4 regions of the Bacillus sp. NPDC094077 genome follow, and region 4 is predicted to be linked to each of the others. Evidence: riboswitches for the same ligand, from Rfam matches in the RefSeq annotation. Region 4 holds a riboswitch; each other region holds the start of a gene.

Region 1 (8,878 bases), on a different contig from region 4:
TAATATGGGGGCGATGGCTTTCGCGCTTTTAGGCGGTGAAAAAGATCGTTCCTTTATAAAATGGGAAGCAAGTAAAGAATTATATGAGGTAACATATCGTGCTGTAAATGAAAACCGTGAAGAACGTTATGCATCAGTTAATGAATTTTATAAAGCGTGGTTAAAAGTGTCACATACTGAAAAGATATAACTCTATATGATTCAAACAAATATAGAGTTTATACTTTTATCATGTATAATACATATGTAATGGAAATTCAGAATAACGAGGCAAATATCATGAACTTTGTTTATATTAATCAAAACGTATTAAATAATCTTCTTTACATTTTAAGTAGTATATTTGTTTTTTATTTCATATATGATAGTGGGCGCCATTTGAAGAAATATAAAAACCTACTTATTATCCTTTGTACGAGCATCCCACTTATTTTATGTATGCGATATCCTATTTATATGGATGGAAATTATATTCATGATTTAAGACAAATTCCAGTCATAATTGGTACACTCTATGGTGGATTTCCTGTCGGTATCATATTATTTACTATTCTATTAATTACAAGATTTTTATTTTATGGATTTAACGTGTTAACAGTCATTGTTTACGGTATAATGTTCATTATTACAGCATTCGCATCTGCAAAATTTAATACATATAATAGAAAAATTAAAGTAGTTTCTGCAATGTTTTTAACGTTTTTCCTAGCAATATTTACAACTGTAATTGTATTAACTTTATCAGATTTTGAGGTGAATAATTTGTATATTATTTATTTCATTCTATTACCGACTACTTTAATGCTATTTATTGTTTATTTTAATGAGGTTTTAAAAGATGCAGTATTTATGCGCTCAAAATTAATTAAAATGGAAAAAATGGAAATTGTTAGCCAACTCGCGGCTAGTATATCGCACGAAGTAAGAAATCCTTTAACTGTCATAAAAGGATTTACACAACTTTTAAAAACACCAAACTTAACTCCTGAATCAAGAAACGAATATATTGAACATATACTTGAAGAGTTAAACCGTGCCCAGGAGATTATTGATGATTATTTAACGTTTGCCAAACCAGCACCAGAAAAACTAGATCATATTTCAGTAGAACAAGAGTTAAATCGAGTCATTAATATGATATTGCCATTATGTAATATGAATACGATACATATTACAAAAGATTTCTCAAAGGCAATAATTGTTGGTAATAAACAGCACTTCCAACAATGTTTTTTAAACTTAATAAAAAATGGTATTGAAGCAATGCCTAATGGTGGTACCTTAAGTATTTCCTCATCTATTAGTAATAATAAAGTTATCATACGAATTGAAGATAACGGAGTTGGAATGTCACAAGAGCAAATCAATCGATTCGGTGAACCGTATTTTAGTACAAAAACGAAAGGTACTGGTTTAGGTACAATGGTTGCTGTTAAGATCATTGAAACGATGCAAGGTACTTTAAAAATCCGAAGTGTTGTTAATAAAGGCACAACTTTGATGATCACATTACCAAAATATAATAATACCCTATCTTAATATAAATAAAAAAGGAGCATAAAGGCTCCTTTTTTATTTATATCGATACAAAAGTATCTTCTATGTTTTTTTAGTTTACATTTGTGGAAACTAATTAGAAATTAGTACCCTCAGCCCCAGCAGCTGCATCCTACAATAATTAATAAAATGAATAATACAACTAATAAAGCGAAACCTCCACCAAAACCACAAGAACCACCGAAACTCATATTTTCTCCTCCTTTTGGTTTGAAAACTAATAAGCAGTTAATCATTTTAACTGGTTCGTATTATACATTATGTGTATATCCCTTTTTTGAGCATGTCTATATAAAAATAAGTAAAAGCACTCACAAACGAGTGCTTTAAAATGGATACCAAAAGGATTGAAATACATTTAGTTTTAAATATACCGCAACAATTAAAATACAAACACCTGTAAATAAAGCGATGAAATCTCCACTTTTTGCTTTATTTTTGTAGAACCACGTACGTTTATTCTTCTTTCCAAACCCTCTTAAATCCATTGCATTTGAAACCGTATCGATTCTTTCTAGAGAATGAATGATTAGAGGCCAAAAAATTAAGATGCGATTTTTCATGCGAATCCATAAACTTGCTTCTCCTTTTTCAAAAGCTACTCCCCTTGCTTCTTGCGCATGTTTAATAACTTTATATTCAGACTGAATGTTGGGGATATAACGCAATGCAATATTTATTGCATATGTAATTTTATAATGAATGCCAAGTTTACTTAAGCTACTCACAAATTCGCTTGGATCTGTCGTATAAATAAATAGAAGTGTAAAAGGTAATAACGTAAAATACTTTAATGAAAGCGTAACTGCATAAAATAATGTTTCATATGTAATTGTCGCATAACCAATATGTAAAAACGGAGTATATGATCCAGTTAATTCAGATCCATATGTTGGTGTAATAAATAAAATCATAGCAGAGTTTAATAAACTAAATGTAAAGATAACAGTAAAAACAATAATAATTTTACGAAACGGAATTTTAGCAATTAAGAGTCCGATACATCCAATAAGAAATAAAATTAGCAGTATACGAAAATCAAAAAACAAAAAAGTAAGTGTCATACAAAATATGAATAAAAGCAATTTAACTACTCCATCCATCCGATGAAAGTATGTATTATGCATCTTCCTCCCTCCTATTAACATCTAAATAAAGTTCTATAAACTTTTCTGGATGTGATATCCCAGTAAATTTAATAAGATTGAATAAAGAACTCGCTCTAAGATTAGCTCTTTGTAACGTTTCTTGATGTCCTAATACAGTAGACACAGTATTATCCGCAATGATTTCTCCTTCATGTAATACTACCGCTCGGTCGGCATATTCTAATGCTAGATTCATATCGTGTGTGATAAAAATAAATGATATTCTCTTTTTAGCTAGTTTTCTAATAAACGACATAAACTGTTTATAATGATAATAATCTTGTCCAGCTGTCGGTTCATCTAATATGATAAGTTTTGGATTTGTTGTTAATACAAATGCAATTGTTAATCTCTTTTTTTGTCCGTAGCTTAATGCTTGAATTGGCCAATTTCGAAATGGATATAAACCACAAATTTTTAAAGTTTCTTCTGCTCTATTCTTAATTTCTTCCATAGAAAACTTTTTTAATTTTAATGTAAATGAAACTTCTTCTAAAACGGTAGGTTGTGTAATCATATGATTTGGATTTTGCATCACATAAGATATAAGCTCCCCACGTTTACCTATAGACCAAGAATTGATATTTACTCCACCTAATATAATCTCCGCATTTTTTGTTTTATTTATGCCAATAAGACTATGAGCTAAAGTTGATTTCCCAGCTCCGTTGTGGCCTAAAAGTGCTACAATTTCCCCTTCACGTATCGAAAGATTTACATTTTTTAATACTTTTTGTTTATTAGGATATGAAAATGATAAATTCTCCACTTTAAGTAATTCCTTGTTTTTAGTAGTACCTTTTAATACAACTTGCTTTTTCAGCCAATCTTTAATAACGTTACATACTCTTTCTTTTTTTAGATTTTCAAGTGGATATATTACATCATTATTACTATCAAAATTTAATCGTTTTAGTGCTTCTATGTAAATAGGCTCTCTTAAGCCAATACGCGGTAATATACGAGATGCTAAAATCTCTTCTGGTGTCCCTATCCTAGCAATTACGCCATCATCAATTAAAATGATTTTATCTAATTTCAGCTTTAAAATTTCTTCTATACGATGTTCAATAATTACAATTGTTTTATTATATTGTTCATGTACATCTTTAATGAGTTCTATCGTATGTAAGCTACTTGCTGGATCTAAGTTTGCTAACGGTTCATCAAACAATAATATATCGGCTTTTGTTGTTAACAGTCCTGCTAAAGAGACCGTTTGCTTCTGACCTCCTGATAATTCATGTGGACTTTGTTTATGAAAAGTATTCATATTTACCTTTGTTAATGAGTCTGATACAATCTTTTTCATATCATCTTGATTAACACATTCGTTTTCTAAATAAAATGCTACATCTTCCTCTACTGTCAGACCAATAAATTGAGCGTCTTGATCTTGCAAAATTGTTCCTACATGTTTACTCTGCTCAAAAATACTGCCTTTCCTTGGATCTTTTCCTGCAATTAAAAATTTGCCAGTACTAATCCCTTCATAAGAAAATGGGATTAGCCCATTGATACAATGAGCCAATGTCGACTTTCCTGAACCGCTTCGCCCAGCAATTAGTACTTTTTCCCCAGGATATATATGAAAGGTAATGTCTTTTAAAGTAGGCTGCGCAGCATGCCTGTATTGAAAGGTGAATTGTTCAAAAGAAATAATTGGATGCATATTAATATCCCTACTTTTCAATTTTTAAATGTGTATGTTTCTTATTTGATTTAGCTAGGCCGATTGTAATCGGTAATCCAAGAACTAAAAATACAATAATATCAGCAATTATTGCACCTAGTATTTGTATAACAATTTTGTCAAATGGTTCTCCCATCACAATAATATCGAATGCCCCAGCAAATAAAATAGCAATAACAATTCCAACTAACCCCGCAACTGCAAAATATGAAATATCACGCTTATTATACGTCCCGTTTTTCACACTAAAGCCCACCCTTTTTTGAATGATCCCCATCGTAAAACCGATAATACCTGAACTAATAACCCATCCCCACCAAATACCCCATCCAGCAATCGTATCTGTTACGGTATGACCGATAAGACCTATTAACAGTCCTGCCAATGGACCAAATAACGCTCCAAAAACAGTTAATATAGCTAATGCAGGTTTAATAAATGTATTTGGTGCAATAGAAAATCCCCAAAGTCCTAATATCCCGTATAAGGCTGCTCCAATTCCAATTGCTACTACTAACTTTGTTGATAATTTGTTCATGACAATTCCCCTCTCATATTAGTAAACTTTTATTACTCTATATTTATTAAAAAAATGAATTATGCATCGACACTCCCTTTCTATACAACAAAAAATGACCTCTTACATAAGAGGTCATTTTCTTTCACGTTCAAGAATCCTCTTATCTTTCAAAAAACACATCGTGTCCTCTGCGGAATTAGCACCTTCCTATGAAATTACATAGGGGTTGCTGAGGTTTCTTAGGGCCGTTCCCTCCACCTCTCTGGATAAGTATTAATTTGTAATTTGTATTATGGCACTATGAAGAGAAAAATTCAACACTTTTCTAACTATTTTTATTTTTCATTAAATAGTTCATTTAAATCATTGTATTCTTATCGGAATTATGAAATAATAAGTTCAAAATTGTTTCGGGAGGAATGCATAATGAAAGTAATTGGTTTAATTGGCGGATTGAGTTGGGAATCTACAACGTTATACTATAAACATATTAATACACTTACACTCTCTCAATACGATCAAAATGCGAAGCTAGTTTTATATAGCATGGACTTTGGTGAAGTAACTACTTTATTACAAAATCATCAATATGAAGAAGTGAAAAATGAATTAATCACAGTTGCAAAAAAAGTGGAAAAGTCTGGGGCTGAATGTTTATTAATGTGTTCAAATACGGTACATTTATTTGCTGAAGAAGTAGAACAGGCAATATCAATACCACTCCTTCACATTGGTGATGTAAGTGCTAAAAAAATAGTAGAACATAATATAAAACGTATTGGACTTTTAGGAACGAAACAAACGATGGAACAAGATTTCTACAAAAAAAGACTAGCAAATTATAACATTGAGACAATTATTCCAAATGACGAGGAAAGAATTTTTATTCATCATGTTATTTTAAATGAATTAAGTAAAGGGATTATTTCAAAAACGGCAAAAGAAAAGCTATTACAAATTACAAATTCATTAATTCAAAACGGTGCGGAAGGTATATTACTTGGCTGCACTGAAATCCCTTTACTCATTTCTCAAAACGATCTAACTGTTCCTGTTTTTGATACTGCTTTTTTACATGCAAATACTGCTGTACAATTTGCTGGATAATAATATAAAAGCATAAAGGTGGAGCCTCTATGCTTTTATATTGTCCAAACTATTTATTTAAAAGAGAATCAATAACTGCAATGGCCCTTTTTGAACCACCACACTCTAAAAAACTATCATTAAGTTTTCGTATGCCATGTTCGTACTTTTCATTTGAAAGAACATCTGTTATCGCCTCTTTTAAAGTTTGCACATTAACATGCTCTTTTAATAATCTATGTGCTGCTTCAAGCTCAGTTAGTCTTTGCGCGATCATAGGCTGATCTTTATCATGCGGTATTATCACAAATGGGACATTAAAATGAATTGCATCGTGGACGCTATTCATGCCGCCATGTGTAATAAAAACATCTGCTTCACTTAATATTTCTGATTGAGGTACGTATGGAGCAATTATAAAATTATCTGGCGCTTGCTTAATTTTAGAAATATCATTTCTATCACCAATTGCCAATACGACTACCCCTTCAAAATCTGAGAAAGCATCAATACAAGTATTAAAGAATGGTTCGAGTCCTTCAAGAAGAGTTCCCATTGAAATATAAATAACTTTCTTACCTATAAGCAATTCAAGTGGAAACTTTACATTTTTTTTACGCTTTGAAATACTCGGTCCAATAAAAATATTATTTTCTCCGAACGAATCACTATTAGGCTGAAAATAACGGCTTGTATACACGAGACTAATATCTCCCTTATTATTCATAAATTGAAGATAATTCTTTGGTTTCACTCCAAATTCATGTTCCATTTGATTAAGTAACTTTTCAGAGAGTTTATCAGGTTGGAATGGTGTTTCTGCATTTGGATGAAAAGGCAGGGTTTCCAAAAGTTCTGGTGGAATTAAAAATATAGGCGAGGATACTATGCCTGGAACTTGTAAATATTCCTTTACTAATTCTCCAGCGCCAAATATATCATAAATTACAAAATCAAAATTTATGCTTTTAGACAATTGTTTTGTAATTTCTAAAATATATAAAGAAGTTTGAACATGAACATGAAAAAATGCGTTTAATCCAGTTGTTGAATCAGTTTCGATAGAGATTTCTTTTAATAAATCTGGATGAGAATGTACAATAGCTCCCAAAACTTCAAGCCTTTCCTTAAAGTTTTCCGTTGTAATATAGTGTACGTTATCACCCCGTTCAGTAAAGGCCTTTACTAAATTTAAAGTAGGATTTACATGTCCCTCTGCAGGAAAATTAACCATTAAAATATTCAGCACCACTCTCTCACTCCTTATATTTCAAAGTTTTTATTAAGCATACTGTTATTTTTACCGGCAATCTGCCACTAATAGTCCTAATACGTTTGCTACTTTAGGTTGATAAATAATTGTCAGTCATCAACAAAAAAGACATCCACATAAGTAGATGCCTAACCGTGATAAGGAGTGTTCTGTGAGGTAAGGTACAAGCTGTTCGGCTTGTCCTATGCTATCAATATATGAATTTTTTTATAAAATGTGATTACTTAATAGAATTATTTTATCCGTTTTATTTGATCAAATGGATAATATACTATTTCTACTTTACCTATTATATTTGACTCATCAATAAGTCCGAGCGTATTCCTACTATCCTGACTGTGATTACGATTATCTCCGAGTACAAATAATTTATGCGAGGGAATTCTTATTTCTCTAAAGTTTGAAAAACGATTTGATACTTGTGACATACCTAACTTTATATACGACTGGTTCTATTGCATGCACTACTTTACCAAATTGAAATTAAAACAAAGGTAAAGTTTACTAAAGTAAATATAAAAAATGCCCAATAACAAAAAAATCAGCTTTTTGTTATTGGGTATTTAATGATTTAAGAGTTAATAATAGAGCGTATTGATATGAGTCTATCATCACAATTTGATAAAGATTGTTGCCCCTGAATTTTCGGCAAGTAAATAGTTACAGTTGTCCCGACACCAACCTCACTCATAATACTTATTATACCTTGATGACTTTCAATAATTTTGTAACTTAACATCAATCCAATACCGGTACCTTTTTCTTTCGTACTATAAAAAGGCTCACCTAATCTCTTAATTCTTTCTTCAGGTATTCCTATTCCTTCATCAATTACACTAATAATGACACCATCTTCATGTATTTCTTTCATATGAATTGAAATATTCCCGCCATCTGGCATTGCTTCGATTGAATTTTGTAAAATATTAATAAATACTTGTTTCAATTGATTTTCTGAGCATTCAATGATTATTTCTTTGGAATCTGTATGTAGTTCAACTTGAATATTTGTCATAATTGCTTTTGTATTAATTAGTGATACGACATTTTTAAAAATCTGATAAATATTTTTCTTTTCTGTATTTATTTCGTCTGTTTTAGCAATTGAAAGAAACTCTTGAAGGATTGCTTCTATTCTTTCAATTTCAGAAAGCATAAGATCAAAATATTTTTCTTGATCTTCTTTATTAATTTGGAATAACTGTATAAACCCTTTAATTACAGTTAATGGATTCCTTACTTCATGAGCTACACCAGCTGCTAATTGACCGATTGCTGCAAGTGTATCTGATTTATTTAGCAATTCTTCTGTCTTTTTCCGCTCGGTTATATCGCGTACAATAATCATAATTTTATCATGTAATAATGGTAAGCACCTAGCTTCAAAGAAATCAATACTTGCATTAAGTGTAAGTGGATATTCTACAATTACATTCGTTCCTTTTTCCTTCACTTGGCAAATTGCCTCTTGAAATTGTTGTGCTACTGGAGATGGTAATACTTCGTAAAACTTTTTTCCCATAAAAGCTTCTGCGGGTACGTAAAATTTTGTAGGGGATCCTGCTTTATAATCTATAATTGTGCCATCATCTTCTGTTAAG
Region 2 (6,461 bases), on a different contig from region 4:
TATAAAGCAAAATGGTACGGTAAACAAGTCATTGTCGTATCGAAAACATTTGCTTCAAGCCAATTATGTTCTTGTTGCGGATATCAAAACAAAGACGTTAAAAATCTGAACCTACGTAAATGGGATTGCCCTTCTTGCCGTACACACCATGATAGGGATATTAACGCAAGTATCAATCTAAAGAATGAAGCGATAAGGCTTCTAACCGCAAGGACTGCGGGGTTAGCCTAATAAATTAGAGTTCGATAGAACCCTTTACTTAGGAATCCCCCACTTCTAAACGAAGTGAAAGTGGGGGTAGTTCAATTTCCCTGATTCCTTTCCATACCTAAGGTACCCAAAAGTCCAATGGATTCCCGAGGCTACCATCCACATTTGTGTCTCTGAAAAGACATTTTGTGCCACTAGACGTAACTGTAGATTCCTGAACAAGCAAAATCATGAAAATACACACAAAGATAGATTATCATCCATTACATTACTGTTTTGCTTCTTTCGAATAGAAAAACTCGGAAGAACGCCACTTGTTCGATATCTCCTCAATGTGATAAGGAGTCGTTCTGCAGCATCCACCTATTAAACGTGCACCTGCTTGGTACCATTCTTCAGATTGAATATCCAACGCGTTACATTGTTCATGACCATGCCATGTTTTTGTTTCTGGATTATAAGCTTCACCAGAGTTTGGATAAACAATAATCGATTTTTTGGTGTTTGCCCTCAACTCTTGGATTGCACCAGTCACAATGGTTACTGGCGCACAATTGATGCCTATCGCTACAATTTGTTTACTTTTCTCAAAAGCTCGTGCACACTCCACGAGTTTCATACCTTCACTAATCTCTTTCTCATTTTTTAGCGAAAAGGAAAGCCACGCATATGTTTCTGGAAACTCACGCAATAATGTATCTAATACTCTTGCTTCTTGCAGGGAAGGGATCGTTTCAAATGCCAATAGATCTGCACCTGCTTCGATTAACGCTGACATTCTCGAACGATGAAAGTCTGCTAATGTTCTATCTGTCACACCATAGTTGCCTACATACTCTGAACCATCTGCAAGGTAAGCACCGTACGGCCCAACTGATGCAACAACCAATGGTTTAGGCCTATTCGTTTGCGTATTTTCCTTCCAAAAATCATCTCTTGCCCTTCTTGCAAGTAACACCGTTTTCTTAATTAATTCCAAAGCTTCCTGTTCTTGTATTCCGCGCGCGGAAAAACCACTAATAGTAGCTTGATAGCTTGCTGTTATGGCACAGTCCGCTCCAGCACGAAAATAGTCTGAATGAACCTGATAAATTAGTTCCGGATTTTCTAGTAACACACGTGCCGACCAAAGAGGATCGTCCAAATTACATCCATGCGCCTCCAATTCTGTAGCTAATGCTCCGTCAAGAAGCATAATGGAATGTTGGGATAAAATATCATCAATTGGGTTGATTTTGTTCGACATAATCTACGCCCCTCTTTTTTAGATTTTTTGTTAGATAATAACTTCCATAGCAAAACAAAATAAACGGTATGCCGCAATATAAGGCAATTCTCTGTGTTGGATCGAATGCAATTCCAATACACGATGCCAGACAAAGGATAAAAGAAGCAATTGGTACTAATGGATATAGTGGTGTACGATAAATCAAGTCCTTTTCAGAATTTCCTTCTTTCAAAAATTGTCTGCGAAATAGGAACTGGGAAGCACTAATACTCATCCAAACTACGACTACTGCTAGACCGGAAATGGAAACAAGTACGATATAGACAGTATCTGGTGCCACAATACTTGAGAGCAAAGCCAAAGCTCCACCCACCATGCTGAAAATAACGGCGTTGATTGGAACACCTTGCTTCGTCATTTTTCCAAAAATCGGTGATATCGTATTCTTATTCGCAAGCGACCAAAGCATTCTAGAAGAGGCATAAAGGCCTGAGTTTGCCGCAGATAAAATGGCTATTAAGATAACGAAATTCATTATGTCAGCTGAATATGGCACCCCAATTCGTTCTAGAACTGCAACAAAAGGACTCTCTAATACCCCCGCATCAGAACTAGGCAATAACGCAGATAAAACAACAATCGTTCCTACAAAAAAGATGATCAATCTCCACAGAGTAGTTCGAATGGCCTTCGGTATCATTTTTTCCGGGTTCGCTGTTTCTCCAGCTGCAATGCCTATTAATTCTGTTCCAGAAAAAGCAAAATTAACCGCAAGCATGGTCATTATAATGGCCGTAGCACCATGGGGAAATAAACCTCCACTTGTAAAATTAGAAAAGAATGGTGCTGCTTTTGAATGAGTCATCGGAAGAAACCCTAGCATTGCCGCTACTCCTAAAACAATAAAAATCACAATAGCTATAACCTTTATCGATGAAAACCAAAATTCGGATTCGGCAAAAAATTTAACAGTCAGAACATTTAATACAAAGATCAAAATGGCAAAAAGAGCACTCCATACCCAAACATTAATCGATGGAAACCATCGCTTCATAAGTAATCCTGCGGCTGTAAATTCAGAACCTAAAGCAACAGTCCAAGTTAACCAATACAACCAGGCTACTGTATACCCTGTACCCGGTCCAATGTATTTAACTGCATAACTATGAAATGCGCCCGTTTCGGGCATATGTACGGAAAGTTCTCCTAAACATAGCATAACTAGATAAACCACTAGCGCACCAACCAAATAGGATAGAATTGTTCCAAATGGGCCAGCTTGTTGAATAGTGTAACCCGAACTTAAGAATAAGCCCGTTCCAATCACCCCACCAAGTGATAGCATGACTAAATGACGTGCTTGCATTTTCCTTTGAAATTCTTGCCCATTTTTGTTCTCCATTTCTACTCTCCTTTAGTTACTATCCAGAAAAAACAAAAACGCACTCTAAAAAAGAGGGCGCTACTGACAAATAAAAACGGAAGCTCTCATCTATCAGGATTATCACCCGCTGGAATTAGCACAGTGTCTACTTAAGCAGACCTGTTGCTGAGGTTTCATAAGGCCAGTCCCTCCACCTCTCTGGATAAGAAATATTTTTTTATAACCTTATCAATCCATTCAATAACTGTCAAGATGATTCTGTTTTTTAAAAAAATTATCTATTATAGAAATACAAAAAATAGAGTATTACTATAAATGCAACCCACTCCTTCTTGGGTATTATTTAAAAATCGAACATACAAAACCTCATTTATTTATAATACGGTTCACAAGCACTTCCTCAAAATTTGATGCACTTCTAAATATCTTCTTACTTCTTTGGCTATGGGGGTCACCATACATATCCAGCAACTTAGGGATGTGTGACTCTACCCCTTTTTAAAAGAAACACTTTGTTCAAACGCCTACTAGAACAAGATAAAAAGCCTAACTCATGTTAGTAATTTTTCCTGTTTCTGTTGATAAATATAAAAATACTGCCTAGCACACTTAATGCAAGCACAAAATATAACAATAAATCAGGTAGAAATTCTGAAGGAACAATATCTATCGATTGAAAAATAATAATGGTAATGATACCTAAATATAGAATGTTGTACAATACATTATTTGTTTTATATTGAATTTCTCTCCCTCTTTCGTCTTTTGCCTCATCACTTGATTGAAATTTTACTACATACATCTGACTGATGAATATTAAAACTAAAAATAAAGATTTTAACCACAACATATGTCTCACTCCCCCTGATAATCGAACACGTCAGTTATTGACTTTTCAAATTCATTTGCGATTTTAAAGGCAAGAATTAGAGAAGGATTATATTTATTTTTTTCAAGAGTAGCAATAGTTTGTCGACTAACACCCACCCTTTTTGCCAGTTCTTCTTGCGTCCAACCTTTTTCTGCTCGGCAAACTACAATTCTATTATGTAACAAAAGCAACACCTCTTAAGAAAATTGCAATTTATTTCTTACAATTCGTAAAGTATTTTTGACAAAGTATTTTTGCAATTAAAAATACGCATAAAAAATATCCCTTTATACAAAGGGATATTTTTTATAAACGGTATAACTTTCTTTAAAACGGTACATCTTTTTTATAAACAGTACGACTTTATTTCAAAGTTACAGTAAACACCTAAAAACCCCTCTTATTAACAATGCTAAGAGGGGTTTTTCTATTACTCTACATGTAATATGTGTACACCACTTAAGGCATACGATCTTTTAAATCTGCTAAAGGTATAAGCTTGTCGACAAGCCATAACTTCTTATTTCCATCATAGATAAGATTTATTTGCATTAATGACATATTATCAGATGAAACACCATTAACTGTAATTTTACTTTTCACTTTTGCTAATATATTAGCTTTAGTAGTGTCTAAGAATGCATAGTACAACTCGCCACCTGTGTATTCAGACTGAAAGGAGACTTTTTTCTTTTCTTTTTCATCTACAGTCCCTGGAGCAGATTGCGTTGGCCCACCTGGTGGAGTTAATTCTTTCTTTGCATTTGGTGTTATATATGCATCGATATTAGCAAGGTAGGATTCACCTTTACCAGTATCATACGTACGGAAAGCTTTAAGGAATCGTTCTGCAGCTTCTTTTACTTGTTGTTGATTATTACTCTTTAGAGCCGACAACTCCTTTTTTGTATCGTTGTATTGCGCCTCCACCTTTTCCACTTTTTTTGTTAATTTTATATTATTATTTTTAAGTTTTTCATTATCAGATTGATATTTCACTAAAAATCCTATACTACATATTAATAGGATTGCTATTATAATGGTAATTTTCTTCATCTATTTACCTCCTTTTTGCAGTTTCATGAGTTGCTAAGTGTTAATTGCAGTATTATCTAACCACACGACCATACCCCGCAAAATGTTGTTGAAAATATGCTTTGCTTAAATCAGCATATCCAATTGGATCACCAGCATGATACATGGTATTATTTCCTACATAAATGCCAACATGTGTAATATAGTTACTTGTAGCATATGTGCTATGGAAAAATACTAAGTCTCCTGGCTTAGGATCCGTTACACGTTGCGTTTTATCCCATTGGGTTTGTGCGGTACCAAATAAATTAATACCAACCCTTGAATACGTATATTCAATTATTCCACTACAATCAAATGATGTATTTGGCGTACGCCCTCCAAATACATATGGCCATCCTTGGTACTTTAGGGCTTCTGCCATAATTGCTTGGAATACATCATCACCTAAAACGCTACCACCGGCAATCCCACCAGAACCTCCGGGGTTTTGACCAGGTTGATAATATTTCATAACATGCGGAACATAATCTGGATCACCATAGCACCAATTATTAGATACTGCTTCCGGACTTCGCCATGATGCACATCTATAACCATTTTTAGCTGATTGCTCTGCAGAAAATGCCCTTGCATTCTCGTGTGTATATCCACCTTTCGAAACTGCATAGTTAGCGTAGCCGGTCCCGTAGTTATAGCATTGTAGTGTAATATTTTGATCACCATTGGATTTTTTATGACAATCAGCAAAATGCATTAAACCATATTTTATACTTTCCTCTGGATCAGTAAAATACCCTGGAGGATACCCTTGTGATTCCGAGCTTTGCATTACATCTAATTGTGTTCCAGAACTTTCTTGTTGGATAAGAGCGAGAATTAAAGGAGTCATTGCTTCAATACCATGCTGCGCTGCATATTTCCTTACTAATGGCTCCCATCTCATTACCTCAGGACTAACACTTGCAGTACCTGGTGCAAACGGACCACCAATCCCTCCAGGACTGACTTCATCTTCACTCATCGTGGACGTTAGTAAAAATATCACTACACCTAAACCTAAAACGGCAGCCATAATAACACCGGCCGCTATTAATAATGGCTTTGCAACAGCAACTGTAGCTGCCTTTTGAGCTACTTTAACTGCTACTTTCTTACCTACTTGTGCGACTGCTTTACCAGCTATTTTTGATCCTTTACCAGCCACTTTCCCTAAAGAATGGCCTGCCTTTTTCAAGGCAGGCTTAGCATTCCCTAGTTCAGCTTCAGGATGATGTTCATTTTCAAAGTCGCGATTTGGTTCCGCACTCAATGTATAAACCCTCCCTCACGAGCTGAATTATTTTGGTTTTATGTTTTCTTTTGCTTTTACATTTTTTAAAGCTTCTTGTTGTGTTTGTGCTTTTGCGTTAACTTTCTTACTATCTGTTCCTTCTTTTATATGTTGTTGATTATTCACTTTAGGAACATTTTTACTTTGCTGTTGATTAACTGGTTTTACCTCTACTTGTTTTTGTGGTGTACTCACATGGGAAGTAGTGACTGGTTTGCTCTCCATCGGATTCGATTGTATTGATGTTGTTCCTGACTGTGGTGTTGTGATTGGTTTGCTCTCCATCGGATTCGATTGTATTGGTGTTGTTCCTGACTGTGGTGTTATGATTGGTTTACTCTCCATCGGATTCGATTGTATTGGCGTTGTTCCTGACTGTGGTGCTGTGATTGGTTTACTC
Region 3 (8,878 bases), on a different contig from region 4:
CATAACGGCAACTCGGTCACAAATACGCTGGATGACATTCATTTCATGTGTAATGAGTAAAATCGTGATTCCAATTTCCTCATTGATTTTTAATAACAAATCAAGGATAGAATCGGTTGTTTCTGGATCTAATGCGCTCGTTGCTTCATCACTTAATAAAACCTCGGGTTCATGTGATAGTGCACGAGCAATCGCAACACGCTGTTTCTGGCCGCCAGAAAGTTCGCTCGGATAAGCATCTTTTCGATTGAAAAGATTGACAATGCGTAAATACTTTTCTACTCTATTTTCAATTTCCGCTTTTGGAATGCCAGCAAGGCGTAACGGTAATGCGATATTTTCATAAACGGTAACAGTTTTAAGTAAATTGAATCCTTGAAAAATCATTCCGATTTTTTGTCTCGCTTTTGCTAGTTCTTTTGTCGACAAAGTTGTTAAGTCTTGATTGTTTACAATGATATTTCCTGTCGTTGGTTTTTCTAATAAATTTACACAGCGGATTAATGTACTTTTACCAGCGCCACTATATCCGATGATTCCAAATACTTCGCCCTTTGCCACTTTAAGAGAAGTTGATTTAAGAGCTTCGACATTCCCCTTTTTTGTTGAAAATACTTTGGAAATATTTTTTAATTCAATCATTATAGTCAGCTCCTACCAAGACGGTAAAACAGAACCATCAAATTTTTTCTCAATGAAATCTTTTACTTCTTTAGATTGATAAGCTTTCTTTAATTTATTTACGACAGCATCATCTTTATTTTCAGTACGAACAACGACCCAGTTCACATATGGTGAATCTTTTCCCTCGCGGAAAATAGAATCTTTCGCTGGACTTAATTTTGCACCTAATGCAAAGTTTGTATTAATTGCCGCTGCTTTCACTTCACTTAGCTGTGTTGGTAATTGAGATGCCTCTAATTCAACAATCTTTAAATTTTTTTGGTTTTCAATTACATCTTTCGCAGTCGCTTTTTCTGTAGCCTTTGGATCAACTTTTAAAACCCCTGCTTTTTCAAATAACTTTAAAGCTCGAAGTTCATTTGTCGGATCATTTGGTACAGCAATTGCGTCGCCCTCTTTTAATTCTTTTATATCTTTTAAGCTTTTAGAATATACGCCCATAGGGAATGTTACTGTTGAAAATACTTCAGTTAATTTCATGTTGCGTTCGGCTTTAAATACATCTAAATATGATTTCGTTTGATAGCTATTTACATCAAGGCTTTTTTCATCTAACGAAACGTTTGGTGCTACGTAATCATTAAATACTTTTATATCAATTTCGAGACCATCTTTTGCCGCAACTTCTTTAACCTTTTCAAAAATTTGTTCATGTGGTCCACCTGTTACACCGACAGTAATTTTTTTCTCATCTAATGTTTTTACCTCTTTATCTGAATTTGCGCTACATGCGCCTAATAATAGTACTGCTCCACTTACAATGCTCAATAATACTTTCTTCATCTATAATTCCCCCTTAATATACGTTCCAGAATAAAAAGCACCTCTCAAAATAAGAGAGGTGCCGAATATACGAAATAGGTTCCTCTCTTATCTTCCAAAACGAAAACTCGTTTTGCAGGAATTAGCACCTTAGCTTATACGTTATAAGCTCGGTTGCCGGGCATCATCGGGCCAGTCCCTCCGCCACTCTTGATAAGAGTATGTATATGTAGTTTTTAAATATGGTACTAATAGTAAATCTTACAAAAGGAATTGTCAACGTTATTTTCTGAATATATTTTATTTTAAGGTAATCGAAACGTTGCCTTTCTTATGGCCCATTTCTACATACGTATGAGCTTCTGCAACTTCTTCTAATCGGTAAGTTCTATCAATAATAGGTTTTAGCTTTTCTGTTTCAGCTAGTTGTTTGAGTAGGTTCATATCGTCTTTACTGACTTTTGCCATCGTTCCATTAACAGATACATATTTTCCATTAGGCATTAATGCACTTGTACAAAGAGACTTATTATATTTTCCGACTGCATCAAATATAATATCGTAGCGCTCGCCTCGTTCAGTAAAATCCTCTTTCGTATAATCAATTGCGTTATCAGCCCCTAAAGATTTTACTAAATCAAAATTTGAATTACTACAAACAGCTGTAACAGTCGCGCCGAAATGTTTAGCAAGTTGCACAGCAGCTGTCCCTACTGACCCAGAGGCACCGTATATAAGTACTTTTTGCCCTTTCCTTATATGTCCTTTTCTTAGAAAGTGTAATGCTGAAGTTCCACCAAAAGGAATAGTAGCAGCTTCTTCGTATGTTAAATTGTTTGGTTTTAAGGTAATTAGCCCACTTTCATGTACACATGTATATTCAGCATAAGCACCAGCATGGAGTCCAGTTAATGCAAAGACAGAATCTCCTTTTTTAAATTGAGTTACATCCGATCCAATGTTCTCAACCTCTCCAGCTAATTCTACGCCAAGTATAGGGTTTCTCGGTTTTCTAAAACCTAATACAATTCGCATAGGAATCCAAAATAAAAGTGGACTAGTAAAGCTTCGCATTCTACAATCTCCAGTTGTTACACTTGTTGCATGAATCTTAACTAATACTTCATTCTTTTTAGGATCAGGTTTCTTTACGTCTTGAAGTTTGAGAACGTTAGGTGGCCCGTATTTTGTGCAAATAATTGCTTTCATAGCGACCTCCTGAATTAAGTTGTTTTTCTCTATATCATATTTAAATGCTTTTTAAATCATGCTTATAGTTTCACTTCATAATAAGTAAAAGAAAGGTAGTTCTTTTTTACAGTGTAGTATTTTCCTTTTAAGAAAGTAGTTACAATAAAAATAAAGAGAAGTACTAGTGAGGTTAGAATTTCAAACGAGGAGAGTGCCATTTGAAAAAAAGAAAGATAGCAGTTGTAATTGTAGCGTATACAGCGTTGCTCACGACATCTATACATACATATAAAGAGCAATTGGATCATCCTATTATGAGCGATGTAGGGAAGTTGCTTCCAACAAAGATTAAACGTGTGGAAAATGCTGAGGATGAGAGTTCATTAAAAAAGCTGGTGCAAGATGCAAATGTTTCTGGAGAGAAGATTTCCATTGCAGGTATGCAACACAGCCAAGGCGGGCAGACGTATTATCCGAACGGCACGATGCTTGATATGAAAGGATATAATAAAATATTAGAATTTGATCCAGAGAAGAAGCGGATTACAGTCCAAAGCGGTGTCACGTGGAATGATATTCAGAAGAAAATTAATCCATACGGTCTTGCAGTTCAAGTTATGCAATCGCAAAATATTTTTACAGTCGGTGGTTCATTAAGCGTAAACGTACATGGACGTGATATTCGTCATGAAGCATTGATTGATACGGTCGAATCATTTCGACTATTAATGGCAGATGGTACTGTACGTAATGTAAGCAGGGAAGAGAATAAGGAGTTATTCCCATATGTCATTGGTGGTTACGGATTATTTGGTGTCATTTTAGATGTGACCCTAAAGTTAACGGATGATGAATTATATGAAATGCACACGAGAATGATAGATTATAAAGAATACGCGTCTTATTTCAAAGAGAAAGTGAAAAAAGATGAAAATGTTCGTATGCATTTAGCTCGTATTTCTGTTGCTCCAAACTCATTTTTAAAAGAGATGTATGTAACGGATTATACATTGGCACAAAATCAAAATATGAGGGAAGAGTACAGTAAATTAAAAGAAGAAAATATTATAGCTGCACCAAAATTTTTGCTTGGATTATCGCGTTATAGTGATTGGGGGAAGAATGCATTTTGGGATATACAAAGAAGTTATTTTGAACGTACAGATGGTAAGTACGAAACTCGAAATAATGTAATGAGATCTGATAGTGCTTTTATGGAATATGATAATCCGAACTTGACCGAAGTTTTACAAGAGTATTTTGTACCAATAGATAGTTTTGCAGGGTATATAGATGATTTACGAAGTGTTTTAAATGAAGAGGAATTAAACCTTCTTAACATTACAATCCGCTACGTAGAAAAGAATGAGAATGCGGTGCTATCTTATGCGAAAGATGATATGTTTGCGCTTGTACTTCTAATTAATCAAGGGCGCTCTGAAGAGGAAATAAAGAAAACAAAAGTGGTCATTCAGAAGATGATTAATGTTACTTTAGAGCATAATGGGAGCTATTATTTACCTTACTATTCTTATCCAGCAAAGGAACAGCTAAAGAAAGCATATCCTCGCATGGATGAATTTCTTCAGAAAAAGAAAGAGGTAGACCCGGAGGAAAGATTTGTGAATTTATTTTATAAGGAGTATAGCAAATGACATATAGAAGATTTGTAGCTTCACAAAGCATTATTATGATGGCCGGTAGTATGGTATTTCCCTTTTATATATTATTGCTTCGGAATGTTGGAAATAGTTTCTCGCAGTTTGGCTGGGCATACGGCTTATTTGCTTTAACTTCAGCTCTAGTATATCCATTAGTTGGGAGAATTTCTGATAGAGTGGGTGATAGAAAGCTATTAATTGTATACGCTTGGTCCATGGCTATATTAATGCTTTGTTTTCCTATCGCAACAGAAGTTTGGCATGTATATATTCTTCAAATTGTAATGGGAGTTTTAGGTGCTGTACAGCGTAATACTGAGAAAACGTCGTTAGCGCGAAAGGTTGCGCATAAGGAAGCTGGTTATGAAATTGGAAAGTACCATGTATGGACATCGATTGGTGGTGCAGTAGCTGTTATCGCAACAGGTTACTTAGTGGATTTCTTAACGATTGGTACGATTTTTTATATTGCCTCAGTGTTGTATATGGTAAGTGGATTTGTGTTAAGTAGTAAAAAAATATAATCATTCCCATTTCTACCTGATTCCCCTTTATTTGTTATACTTAAGGAGAAGATAAAAGAAAAGGGGACATTGCCTTTGATAAAATTTTTAGTTTTAGCTATTCTCACTTTGTTTTTGATTCCATGGACAAGAAGCAGTAGTAATAAACTTCGAGCGGTGGATAAGAAAGGGGATGAGGAGGTTGTAAAGGGTAAAAAATCATCTATTTTAGTCATTCCTATTTTATTTTGGATTGGTATTGCAATCTATGAATATTTTTGGCTAATTGATGATCGAGCAGATTCAATTCTTACTCATTATTCTGTTGCAGTAGCAATTTTAATTGGGCTTGTTTTATTTTCACAAGAGAAGATAGGAAAATTAGAAGGTACGTTAAAAGGACTTCTAATGTTTGTTTTACTCGCAAGTTACGGCTATTTTGGTTATTTGTACGATATAGTAATCTCGCAAAAGAAATATGATTCTGTTGTGAAGGTAGAGAAAGATATTTCAGAGCCATTTACTGAAAATGATCAGCCGTTTACAGTGCCGCCAAAGACAGCTGAGAATAAGATGAAAAAAGTATTTGGAGATATTCCGAAAGTAGCTTATTTTGAGCTAGGTGAATTAACGCCACAAATGGTAAACGGTGAGGCTTTATATGTAGCGCCGATTGAAGTTTCAGGCTTTTTTAAAGCAAGGAAAGCGGAGACAATTCCAGGTTATGTAACGATGTCAGGTACGAATCCTGACGCGGAAGCGAAACTGCACCTCGGTTATAAGATGAAATATGTGCCAAGCATGTTTTTCGGGAATAATTTAGAGCGTGTTGTGCGAAAAGCGGAACCAAATTTAATCTTTAAAGGGAAACCTAAATTTGAAGTTGATGATAAAGGGAAACCGTATTATACAATGACGTATGGTGAATTTATTTCAGGAAGATCTGGATTTGAGGTAGAGGGTGTTGTTGTTGTAGATGCACAAACAGGTGAAGTGAAAAGATACGATAAAGGAAAGGCACCTAAATTTGTTGATGGCGTATTAAATCATGAGACTGCATCTACGTTAAATACGTACTTCGGTAAATATATTCACGGATTTTGGAATACGAAGTTCTCACAAACTGATATGAAGATTCCAACTGAGTGGGGAACGAAAGAAGGCGTTACACCAATCTTCGGTAAGGATGGAACGCTATATTACTTTACTGATTTCACTTCTCCGAAAGAAGGAGTAGATTCTGCGTTAGGTTACTCACTCATTGATGCGCGTACAGGTAAGTTGTATTACTATAACGGAAAAGAAGTAAAAGGAATTATGGACGGTTCAGCTGCTTCGGAAGTAGTGGATAATTCCTTTAAGAGAGAGAAATGGCATGGGACGATGCCAGTTATTTATAATGTGTATGGTAAACCTTCTTGGATTGTACCTGTTATTGATGACGGAGGATTAGTACGTGCTCATACTGTCATCTATGCTTCCAATGCGAAGATATTTGCAACAGGCTCGACGCAAAAAGAAGCACTTGAGAATTATAAAAATGCGCTAAGCGGAAGTGGAGATTCATTTAGACCGACTTCAAATGGAAAAGAGGCGCAAAAAGAAGGTATTGTACAACGCGTATATAAAGAAAAATCAGGTGAAAATACAATTGTGTATGTACTGTTAGAGAACGAACAAAAAGTATTTATGATACCTGTGAAAAAATTCCCATATGCTATGTTTACAGAAGTGGGGGATCCAATTCAAATCACATATTTAGATACAGGAGAGGCGATGTCATCCGTATCTAAATTTACAAATAGCAATTTGAAAAAGTAAAGCGATAGAGATTCTATCGCTTTTTTACATTATTAAACAGGAAAATACGGGATACTTGACGTATATTTATGTTGTAACTATAATTGTTACGATTCGACATTTATATGAAAGGGTGAATGGAAAAAGTGAATGGAGTTAATCACGAAGTATATAAACCTGTAAAGACAAACAGGTTATGGATGATTCTTGTATTAGGGACACTTACGGCAATTGGGCCATTATCTATTGATATGTACTTGCCTTCGTTGCCGAAATTAACGGATGATTTACAAACAGGTGCATCTCTCGCACAGCTTACATTGACAGCTTGTTTGCTTGGGCTTTCGGTAGGGCAATTATTCGTCGGTTCAATTAGTGATATTTACGGAAGGCGCAAACCTCTTATTATTGCTCTTATTATTTATGTTGCTTCTTCATTACTTTGTGCTGTAGCACCGTCTATTTGGACTTTAGTACTTTTACGTTTCTTACAAGGTGCTTCAGGGTCTGCCGGCATCGTTATATCTCGTGCAATGGTAAGAGATATGTATTCAGGTTCTGAAATGACGAAGTTTTTCTCACTACTTATGTTAGTAAACGGAGCAGCGCCTATTTTGGCACCGATTATTGGAGGACAATTGTTACAGTTTACAACATGGCGCGGCGTTTTTATTGTTCTTGGAGCAATTAGTGTATTCATGCTAATATCAGCTACTTTCGTATTACGTGAAACATTACCGCCTGAAGAAAGAGAGACAGGTGGATTGTCAGGAACTATGGCAACATATGGAAAACTCCTGAAAGATCGTTTATTTATGGGATATGCATTGTCGCAAGGATTAGTAACGGCGGCAATGTTTGCTTATATTTCTGGTTCACCATTTGTGTTGCAAAATATATACGGAGCATCACCACAGCAGTTTAGTTTGTTCTTTGCGATTAACGGTATCGGTATTATTATTGCTAGCCAAATTACTGGCCGCTTAGCAGGGAAAGTTAATGAGAAAACTTTATTTGTTTCCGGTATTATTATTGCTACCGTTGGTGGTTTATCTCTACTACTTACAATCGTATTAGGAATAGGTTTAATTGGTGTTTTATGCTCGCTATTCCTTGTTGTATCAAGTGTTGGGGTTGTATCAACAACTGGCTTCTCGTTAGCAATGAGAAATCAGAAACAAGCTGCAGGAACAGCATCAGCTTTACTAGGTTTATTACAGTTTATTTCAGGAGCACTTGTTGCACCGCTAGTAGGTATTGGTGGAAGTAATACAGCATTGCCGATGGGTGTTGTTATTGCGCTTTGTGAAGTGGGAGCCGTGTTATGTTATCTATTTATGGCGAAACGAAGTGAAAAACAATTTGATTTACAAAAAGGATCAAATATAGAAGTATAGGAAAATAAAGAGTTATGACATGTTGTCATAGCTTTTTATTTTAAAGTTATAAATCTAATTATTCTGTAATTTTATTGTTTTCAGTCTATTTTTTACTTATAATGGATATTGGGTCTGTCTTATATTCTATAAAGAGTATAGGGTGGTATAGATAATAGAATGGTATCAATAATAGGGGAGGAATATTTTTTATGTTTAAGAAGGTAAGCGCAGTAACTCTTGTATCACTTTTAGCTTTATCTCCGGTTGTAGCGTTAGCAGCACCGGAAGGTAATAATGTGAAGCAAGTAAATGTGGAAAAAGTAGATAAGGAAACTGGAAATGAACATAAGGACGCGAAATTAAAAGAACCAGAACAAAAGAAAGATCAGAATCAAGGAAATAAAGAAGCTTCTAAAGAAATAGAGCAGACTATAAAACCAGAAGAAAAGAAAGAATTAAAAGAATCAAAACCTAGTGTAGAAAAGAAATTGGAACCAGTAGAAGAAAATAAACAAGAGCAAAAGAAAGAGAATGTAGGACAAAAAAATGTAACACCTGCAAAACCGGTAACACCGTCAGGGCAAGTTACTAATAAACCGTTAGCGCCACCTTCTTCAAAAGTAGATGAAGAGGAGGCAATAGATATATCTAATTTTAGTGGGAATGTAGTAGGGAAAGCGAAATGGGATCCGAAAGAAAATCATTATGTATTAGATATAACAGCAACAGTAACAAATAATTCTAAGGAAAAAGCAAGTGATCTTTATCTTGGTATAGCTATACCAAAGGGGTTAGATGGAGATTTTAAAGATGTCCATGGAGTAGAACTTGAGGATGGTTCTGAGGCGATTGCAATTCAATTGCCAGAAATGGATGCTGGCAAAACAGTTACAAAAAA
Region 4 (8,878 bases):
TGCCTATAAAGTGTGAAGTGGTAGTAAAAAAACTCGGTATGCACCGAGTTTTTTTATAATCCGATATAAGGAGATGGATCAACTGCATTTGTCTTACCGACATTCCATTCTCCAAGGTGAAGTTCAAAGTGTAAATGTTGACCGTATGATTGACCCGTATTTCCCATGAACCCGAGTTGATCGCCTTGTTTTACAGTTTGTCCATTCGATACAGAACGGCTACTCATATGAGCGTATACTGTTGTATATGTTTTTCCGTTTATACGGTGTGATAAATATACAACGTTTCCGTAACTTGATGATAATTCCGAACGAATAACAACGCCATCTGCAGCAGCAATAATTGGAACTGTTCCTGAAGCAGCAATATCGATCCCTTTATGGTTATCTAAAGAACGCGCGCCAAATCCAGAAGTTTTCGATCCGGCAGCTGGTTTAATAAATCCGCCGGTATTTGTATCGTGTGGTGTTGGGGCTGATTGAGCTGATTGAGCAGATGTAGTAGCTTGTTTTTGCGCTTCTTCTGCCTTACGGGCTTCTTCCGCTTTTCGTGCCTCTTCTGCACGTTTTTCTTCTTCGATTGCTTTTTGAACAGCTTGACGCTGGTTTTCTAAGATGCCTTTGGATTCTTCTAATCCTTCAATCTCTGAATCTACTTTTGCTACTTTTGTATGTAGATCGTTAATAAGTGTTTGTTGCTGTTGCTGATTTGTTTGTAACTCTTGTTGTTTTTGTACTAATTTTTGTTCAGCTTCTTTTAGTTGTTGCTCTTTTTTCTCAACAGCCTCTTTTTCTTTCGCCACAGCATTTTGATCTGTTGTTTGTTTTTTCACAATATCTGTATCGTTGTTTAATATTAAACTTACGGAGTACATATTATCAACAAGATCAGCAATGTTTGCAGAGTTTGTTAATACCTCTGTAATGATATTTGTACGTGGTTTTTCTTGCATGGATTGTAATCGTTGTTTAATAACTTCCTGACGTGTATCTATGTTTGTTTGTAATTGTTCTATATGTTTCTTTTTTTCAGCGATTACTTGCTGGGTTTTACTAATGTCTTTTTTTGTATCGTTTAATTCAGCCTCGTTTTTATTAATAGAAGTAGTTAATTCGTCGATTTTCTTCTGTAATTCTTGAATTTCTTTTTCTATTTGTTCTTTCTCAGCTGATTTATTTTGTAAGTCATTTTGTTTACCTTCTAATTCAGATTGAATATTAGATAATTTATCTTGATTCGTTTCAGCGTATACGGGTGAAAGTAATGGGGAAGCAAATATCGTTCCTGCTGCTAAAACACTAAATGCTGCAAATTTCTTTTTCATTGTTGTCTGGCTCCTTTCCCTATGAATGTATATATCATAAGAAGAAGAATGGTGTCTATCGTTGTAATCATAATGTAAAGAAAATTTTATAAAATTGCTAAGTTTTGTCGGAATTTATCATTTTTTAACCTTAATTGTCATGGTAGTTACATTTTTTTATGCGTGCAACAAGGGTGTATTTTTTGGTTTTTATTGTAAGATAAAGGGAAAAATGGAGACTGTTTTATGTAGTGAAATACTATTTGGGAGCGCAATAAAACACTGGTAAGGAATCGTTCTCATGTGAGGTTTTCTGACATGAGGTTTGTTTTTGTCAAGAAAATTATTTGTGTTCGGGCAAACTTATTTTGTTGTCAGATTTAAATTTTTGATTTATGATTTTTAACAGGGACAAAATGTAGTGAATTGTCGAATAATATGTAATACTCTTAATTTCTTAGTTTCATAGAACGAGAGAAGGGTAGAGTGAATGCATCTAAGAAGGGGGTTGCAGCAAGTATGAAAAGGATAGGACTTGCATGGCAAATTTTAATAGGACTTGCGCTTGGTATTGCAGTTGGGGCGATTTTCTTTGGCAATCCGGCAGTAGTGAGCTATTTACAACCAATTGGTGATATTTTTATCCGATTAATTAAAATGATCGTTGTACCGATTGTTGTAGCAAGTATTGTTGTTGGGGTTGCTGGTGTTGGCGATGTTAAAAAACTAGGTCGACTAGGCGGAAAGACAATTATTTACTTTGAAATTATTACAACGATTGCGATTGCTGTTGGCCTACTGGTAGCGAATATTTTCCAACCAGGAAAAGGCGTAAATATGGACCAGTTAACAAAGACAGATATTTCGAAATATACAGCTACAACAGAGCAAGTACAAAGTCATTCGTTTGCGGATACATTTGTAAACATTGTGCCGACGAACATTATGAAATCATTAGCTGAAGGAGATATGCTTGCTATTATTTTCTTCTCTGTATTATTTGGTTTAGGTGTAGCGGCAATTGGTGAAAGAGGAAAGCCAGTTATGCAATTTTTCCAAGGTGTAGCCGACGCGATGTTTTACGTAACAAACCAAGTTATGAAATTTGCGCCATTTGGTGTATTTGCATTAATTGGTGTTACAGTTTCTACATTTGGACTAGCTTCATTAATTCCGTTAGGAAAATTACTAATTGTCGTGTATGGGGCAATGATCTTCTTCGTTGTAGTTGTATTGGGACTTACAGCGAAAATATTTGGGATTAACATTTTCCAATTCTTTAAGATTTTAAAAGACGAACTGATCTTAGCATACTCTACAGCAAGTTCAGAAACAGTTTTACCGAAAATCATGGAGAAAATGGAGAAATTCGGTTGTCCGAAAGCAATTACATCTTTCGTTATTCCGACAGGTTATTCATTTAACTTAGATGGATCGACTTTATATCAAGCGATTGCGGCTATTTTCTTAGCGCAAATGTACGGCATTGATTTATCCCTTACACAACAAATTACATTATTACTTGTGTTAATGGTTACATCAAAAGGTATTGCGGGTGTGCCTGGCGTATCATTCGTAGTATTATTGGCGACACTTGGTACTGTAGGGATTCCAGCTGAAGGTTTAGCATTTATTGCAGGTATTGACCGTATTTTAGATATGGCTCGTACAGCAGTTAACGTTGTAGGTAACTCTTTAGCAGCTGTAGTTATGTCTAAGTGGGAAGGTCAATATGACGCTGAAAAAGGACAAGCTTATTTGAAAGAAATTTCTAATAAACAAGCAGCTTAATTATAATTTGAACAAGCTCTCACATAATATGTGGGGGCTTTTCTCTATATAGAAAAGGAGCAGGCGTAATGAAACGTAAATATGGTGACGGTTCTTCGTGGAAGCGATTAATAGAAAAAGATTATATAGTCAAGCAGGTAGAAGATGGGATGCTTGGAATATTAGATATAAAAAAAGTGAGAGAACCTAGTTATAAAAAATATGATGGTGAAGAAGTTTGTATTGCAGACGATCAGTATACATGGGTGCAATATTTTATAGATGGGAAAAACTTTGCGATTACGGCTATGCTAGACGACCGGAAAAATTTAGTGCAATATTATATTGACGTGACGAAAGAATATAATATAGACGAGCGTGGTTTACCTTATTTTGATGATTTATATTTAGATGTAGTATTGTTACCGAACGGTGAGATTTATGTATTGGATGAAGACGAGTTAGAGGATGCCTATAGTATGGGAGATGTTACAAAGGAAGAATATGAACTAGCTTGGCATAGAACAAAATGGATTGTAGCGACGATAAAAAACGGAGAATTTTATTGGATTTCAATATTAGATAAAGAAATTGAAAAATTAAAATGATTGGTGTATTCGCGTTTTTGTATAATTACCAAAAAAATCTATACAAAAAATAATTGACTTTTGTTTTGTAAGCGAGTAAAGTTAGGAAAGAAATTATTATTAAAAAATAAATATGAAACCTTCTTATAAAGAGAGGCGGAGGGACTGGCCCTACGATGCCTCGGCAGCGGACTCGATTTTAGAGTGCTGTGCCAAATCCAGCAAGCATGTGCTTGAAAGATGAGAAGAGTGTTTCTTATAGATGTATAAGACCTCTTCTCGTTGGAAGAGGTCTTTTGTTATTCATTAGAAAAAAGGTTGAAACTAGGGAGAGATGGTACTTTGAAAGAAACGAGAGGAAATGGTTTAGCTTTATTACCACTTGGGATATTTTTGGCGCTATTTATTGGTTCTGGAATTATTACAGGTGATTTCTATAAATTGCCGATACTTGTAGCGATTTCAATTGCTGTAGGAATCGCTTTAGCGATGAATCGTAAAGAAAGTTTTAATGTGAAAGTAGAACGATTCGCTAAAGGAGCAGGAAATCCAGATATCATGATTATGGTATTAATATTTGTACTTGCAGGTGCATTTTCTGAAACAGCAAAAGGAATGGGTGGAGTAGACGCAACTGTTAATCTGGCGTTATCTATTTTGCCACCAGGATTTATCGTAGCTGGAATTTTTGTTATAGGTGCATTTATCTCATTAGCGATGGGAACTTCAATGGGAACAATTGCAGCGTTAGCCCCGATTGCTGTAGGTATTAGTGGACAAACGGATATCTCAATTGCACTTACGATGGCAACTGTTGTTGGTGGGGCAATGTTTGGTGATAATTTATCATTTATTTCAGATACAACAATCGCAGCTGTACGTTCACAAGGAACAGAAATGAAAGATAAGTTTAAAACAAACTTTTTAATTGTATTGCCAGCAGCTATTATTACAATTGTATTATTAGTAATTATTACTTTAGGAAGTGATACACAAATTAAAGCTCATACTTTTGATTGGGTGAAGATTTTGCCATATGCAGGTGTACTTGTTACAGCGCTGCTTGGTTGGAATGTACTCATTGTATTAACTGGTGGTACAGTACTATCTGGTGTTATCGGATTTATAGATGGAAGTTACACGCTAGAGAGCTTCTTTAAAAGTGTAACGACTGGAATGGGCGGTATGATGGAGTTAGTATTACTTGCTATTTTAATTGGTGGTATGGTTGAATTGATCCAATATAATGGCGGTATTCAATATTTAATGAATCTTTTAACTCGCAATATTCGCTCGAAAAAAGGAGCGGAGTTTGGGATTGCTGGATTAGTGAGCATGACGAATATGTGTACAGCAAATAATACAATTTCAATTATTTTTACAGGTCCGCTTGCGAAAAACATTGCAAATCAATATGAAATTGATCCTCGTAAATCAGCGAGTGTATTAGATTTATTCTCATGTTGTGTACAAGGGTTAATTCCGTATGGGGCTCAAATGTTAACCGCGGCAGGATTTGCAGCTTTATCTCCGGTTGAATTGTTACCATATGCCTTTTATCCCATTTTAGTTGGGGTATGTGGAGTAGTTTCGATTCTGATTGGGTTTCCGAAGTTTTCGAAAGTAACTGAGAAAAAAGAGTGCCATAAAACAGCTTAATTTAATATGAAGCATTAAGATTGGAAACGGAAAACGTGCAGAGAATATCTCTGCACGTTTTTTGTATTATGAAGGACTGAATACGTCTCGGTCTTAAGTCTGAGTTGAAAACGGTTCTTAAGCTCGTTATGGAAAAATGAAAAAATAGTTAAGATAAGAGTATCAAATCGAAGGGAGGCAAGCACAAGATGAAACAATTTCTAGCGTTTATCGCGGCCGGTATTTTGGCTTTAATTGCTCTTGGTAGTCTTGCTGGTATTATAGGATTCGCAATCGGAGCAGGAGTTGTGTACTGGAGCTATAAATCATTTGTGCGAGCACAATCATTTTTTGGAAAGTTAGCTTGGGGTATTGTTGGTTTGATCGGCTTGTCCATCGCCCTTTCTCATTCCCCAGCATTAATCGGTATCGCAGCATTAGTAGTTTTATACTACGGATACCGTGAGTGGAAAAAAGAAAAACCTGTAGTTGTTGATTCTGCTCCAGAAAGTTCTAAATCATATAGCAACTTTGAAGATGAGTGGAACAAATTAATGAAAAACTAATAAAAAATAAATCAAATTTATAAAGTAGAAGAGAGGAAGATTTATAATGAAACAATCTTTATTCGGACGTGTACGCGATGCAATTTTAGCTGATTTTCATAATGTGTTAGATGAGAAAGAAAGAAAAAATCCAATTGCTATGTTAAACCAGTATTTACGCGATAGTGAGCGTGAAATAACAAAAATTGAGAAGTTAATTCAGCGTCATAAAACATTAAAATCTAACTTCGCTCGTGAGCTTGAGCAAGCACGCTATTTCGTTAACAAAAGATCAAAGCAAGCTATCATTGCTCAAGAAGCAGGCGAATTACAACTGCATGAGCGTGCATTAGAAGAGGTAGCTTATTATGAAGGGCAAGTAACTCGATTAGAAGAAATGTATGCAGGTGTTGTAGAGCAAATTGATGAATTAGAGCGTCGTCTTTCTGAAATGAAAAATAAGTTGAAAGAAATGCACGCAAAACGTATGGAATTAATGGCACGTGAAAATATGGCGCATGCAAATCGTCGTATGAATACTGCGATGCATAAAATGGATGAAAATAATCCGTTCTTACGATTCGAAGAAATTGAAGATCACATTCGTGACTTAGAAACTCGTATGAATGAAGAGCATGAGCGCGATACATTTGATATGAAAATTGCAAAACTTGAGCGTGAAATGAAAGAAAAAAGTGAAGTATCGTTAACGAAGGAAATAACAAAATAATTGTAGTATATTATAAAACAGGCTTATGATATAGTGATAGGAGAAAAGGTGTTGGAAAGCAATGCCTTTTCTTCTATGTATATGTGATTTGAAGGGGGGAGCTGAAATGAAAAAGCAATTTTCAAAAACACAATTAATGGGGATGCTCCTCATCGTATTTGGATTCGGTCTTTTTCTTGATATGATACTTGGTCATTTTGAGCCTGGTGCACTTATTTTTGCATTTATTATGATTATGTTTGGAAGGTATTATCGAAAAAAGAATCGTTATGTAAGGGGAAATGTATTTTTATTTGTTGGTGGTATTGTATTCTTATTTTTCTTATTCTCATCAGCAGCCTTTGTACTCGTAGTATTTGGTTGTTTAGCTTTAATTGGTTATCAACTTATTCAGCAAGGACATCAGCAAAAAGCAATGAAGGTTGAAATTAAAGAAAAAGGATATATAGATGAAGAAAAACAAATATATCGTACAGAACCGTACTTGAAAAATATGTTCGTAGGAAATGTACGAGTGATGGATCATATTTATGAGCTTGAGGATATTAATGTTCAATATGGTGCTTGTGATGTTGAAATTGATTTAACGACCGCGATGATTCCAGAGGGAGAAACGGTAATCGTTATTAGGGGTGTAGTTGGTAATATCCGTTTATATGTTCCATATGATATTGAACTGTCTTTAAATCACTCTGTTATTGTTGGGCGAGTACTTCTGCCAGGACACGAAGAAACAGGGTTTAACCGTAATGTTACGTTTAGAACAGAGCAGTATATAGAAGCTCCCCGCCGTATAAAAATTATTTCTTCGCTTGTCGTAGGCGATACGGAAGTGAGGAAAGTATAATGAAAAAACAAAAGAATATTTCGTGGATGTATATTCGATATTCTATGTTGTCCTCTGTGAGTATCGCACTTATTTGTACAATTGTATATGTATGGAAAAGCGAACAACAAGTTTATGATTTACTCTGGAAAGAATCCATCGCTTCTGTTCCAATTGGCTTGTTTATTATGAGTACTAGTCTTCTTATTGGAGGAATTATAGGCTATGCTATCGGTTATTATATTGAGCAGCGTATACAAGGATTAAATACTTTTCTATTTGAAGTAGAGCGAGGGAATTTTCCAAATGATGTTTCGTTTACTGCGGATGATGAGTTTCATGAAGTGGAACGAAAAGTAATCGGTCTTGCTCGTCGATTAGAGGAGCAAGCGGGACTATTTCAAAAAGTAACGAATGAACGAGCTCATTGGAATGAAGAGATGAGGCAAGAAGCGATTTCTCAAGAAAGGCATCGATTAGCAAGGGAACTGCATGATTCAGTAAGTCAGCAGCTTTTTGCAATGTCGATGATGATGTCAGCGATTAATGAACAAGTAGCTGAATTTCCAGATACGACAAAAAAACAATTGCAGCTTGTTGAAAATATGGTTGTAAATGCGCAATCAGAAATGAGAGCGTTATTGCTGCATTTACGCCCAGTACAATTGGAAGGTAAAAAACTGACTGAGGGCATAGAAGAATTGTTAACGGAATTATCTCGAAAACAACATATGAAAATTGAATGGCTTATTGAGCCTATTGAATTAAAAAAAGGTGTAGAAGATCACTTATTCCGTATTGTGCAAGAAGCACTATCAAATACTTTACGGCATGCGAAGGCGAAGAAAACGGAAGTACGTCTTCGTAAAATTGATCAATATGCGATTTTAAAAATTATAGATGATGGCGTTGGATTTGAAGTAGGAGTTAATAAGGCGGGTTCATATGGCTTAAGATCCATGCAAGAGCGTGTTCATGAGATTGGCGGGACACTAAAAGTGCTTAGTTTTCCAAATAAAGGAACGCAAATTGAAGTGAAAGTACCGACTATGATTGAGAGAGGGGGAGAAGTATGATAAAAGTATTACTTGTTGATGATCATGAAATGGTTCGCATGGGTGTATCAGCGTATTTATCGACACAGCCAGATATTGAAGTAGTTGGAGAAGCTGAAAATGGAAGAAAAGGTTCAGAATTAGCACTTCAATTAAGACCGGATATTATTTTAATGGACCTTGTTATGGATGAGATGGATGGGGTTGAAGCAACGAGGGCTATTATTCAAGAATGGCCAGAAGCAAAGGTTGTAGTTGTAACGAGTTTTTTAGATGATGAAAAATTGTATCCTGTGATTGAGGCTGGAGCAACAAGTTATTTATTGAAAACATCAAGAGCAAGTGATATTGCGGATGCTGTGCGAGCTACTTATGACGGGGAAACCGTATTAGAGCCGAAAGTTACTGGTAAAATGATGTCTC

The links. Region 4 has a riboswitch for S-adenosylmethionine ahead of ACQKNR_RS10735 (Na+/H+ antiporter NhaC family protein). Riboswitches for the same ligand answer to the same signal wherever they lie in the genome.
Region 1: another riboswitch for S-adenosylmethionine. It lies ahead of ACQKNR_RS07060 (ECF-type riboflavin transporter substrate-binding protein); the one in region 4 lies ahead of ACQKNR_RS10735 (Na+/H+ antiporter NhaC family protein).
Region 2: another riboswitch for S-adenosylmethionine. It lies ahead of mmuP (S-methylmethionine permease); the one in region 4 lies ahead of ACQKNR_RS10735 (Na+/H+ antiporter NhaC family protein).
Region 3: another riboswitch for S-adenosylmethionine. It lies ahead of ACQKNR_RS24365 (MetQ/NlpA family ABC transporter substrate-binding protein); the one in region 4 lies ahead of ACQKNR_RS10735 (Na+/H+ antiporter NhaC family protein).

The regions. Positions count from the first base shown of each region.
Region 1 covers NZ_JBNNUF010000002.1:417,316-426,193, reverse strand. The annotation lists gene ACQKNR_RS07085 (protein kinase domain-containing protein) at 1-190, shown strand, start outside; gene ACQKNR_RS07080 (LytS/YhcK type 5TM receptor domain-containing protein) at 232-1,539, shown strand; gene ACQKNR_RS07075 (YjcZ family sporulation protein) at 1,650-1,748, opposite strand; gene ACQKNR_RS07070 (energy-coupling factor transporter transmembrane component T family protein) at 1,884-2,684, opposite strand; gene ACQKNR_RS07065 (ABC transporter ATP-binding protein) at 2,677-4,377, opposite strand; gene ACQKNR_RS07060 (ECF-type riboflavin transporter substrate-binding protein) at 4,388-4,936, opposite strand; SAM riboswitch class I at 5,076-5,191, opposite strand; gene ACQKNR_RS07055 (aspartate/glutamate racemase family protein) at 5,345-6,025, shown strand; gene ACQKNR_RS07050 (macrolide family glycosyltransferase) at 6,075-7,253, opposite strand; partial or broken gene lepB (signal peptidase I) at 7,511-7,729, opposite strand; gene ACQKNR_RS07040 (ATP-binding protein) at 7,849-8,878, opposite strand, start outside.
Region 2 covers NZ_JBNNUF010000015.1:70,143-76,603, reverse strand. The annotation lists partial or broken gene tnpB (IS200/IS605 family element RNA-guided endonuclease TnpB) at 1-231, shown strand, start outside; gene mmuM (homocysteine S-methyltransferase) at 479-1,456, opposite strand; gene mmuP (S-methylmethionine permease) at 1,431-2,840, opposite strand; SAM riboswitch class I at 2,924-3,031, opposite strand; gene ACQKNR_RS24815 (hypothetical protein) at 3,379-3,672, opposite strand; gene ACQKNR_RS24810 (helix-turn-helix transcriptional regulator) at 3,678-3,878, opposite strand; gene ACQKNR_RS24805 (hypothetical protein) at 4,153-4,749, opposite strand; gene ACQKNR_RS24800 (lysozyme family protein) at 4,802-6,040, opposite strand; partial or broken gene ACQKNR_RS24795 (CD3337/EF1877 family mobilome membrane protein) at 6,068-6,461, opposite strand, start outside.
Region 3 covers NZ_JBNNUF010000014.1:54,633-63,510, reverse strand. The annotation lists gene ACQKNR_RS24370 (methionine ABC transporter ATP-binding protein) at 1-642, opposite strand, end outside; gene ACQKNR_RS24365 (MetQ/NlpA family ABC transporter substrate-binding protein) at 655-1,467, opposite strand; SAM riboswitch class I at 1,552-1,666, opposite strand; gene ACQKNR_RS24360 (NAD(P)-dependent alcohol dehydrogenase) at 1,747-2,655, opposite strand; gene ACQKNR_RS24355 (FAD-binding protein) at 2,856-4,292, shown strand; gene ACQKNR_RS24350 (MFS transporter) at 4,289-4,822, shown strand; gene ACQKNR_RS24345 (DUF3981 domain-containing protein) at 4,901-6,622, shown strand; gene ACQKNR_RS24340 (multidrug effflux MFS transporter) at 6,739-7,998, shown strand; gene ACQKNR_RS24335 (LPXTG cell wall anchor domain-containing protein) at 8,190-8,878, shown strand, end outside.
Region 4 covers NZ_JBNNUF010000003.1:387,006-395,883, forward strand. The annotation lists gene ACQKNR_RS10720 (murein hydrolase activator EnvC family protein) at 54-1,325, opposite strand; gene gltP (glutamate/aspartate:proton symporter GltP) at 1,824-3,095, shown strand; gene ACQKNR_RS10730 (DUF402 domain-containing protein) at 3,164-3,682, shown strand; SAM riboswitch class I at 3,803-3,908, shown strand; gene ACQKNR_RS10735 (Na+/H+ antiporter NhaC family protein) at 4,004-5,320, shown strand; gene ACQKNR_RS10740 (flagellar basal body rod protein) at 5,509-5,865, shown strand; gene ACQKNR_RS10745 (PspA/IM30 family protein) at 5,912-6,574, shown strand; gene liaF (cell wall-active antibiotics response protein LiaF) at 6,681-7,421, shown strand; gene ACQKNR_RS10755 (sensor histidine kinase) at 7,421-8,476, shown strand; gene ACQKNR_RS10760 (response regulator) at 8,473-8,878, shown strand, end outside.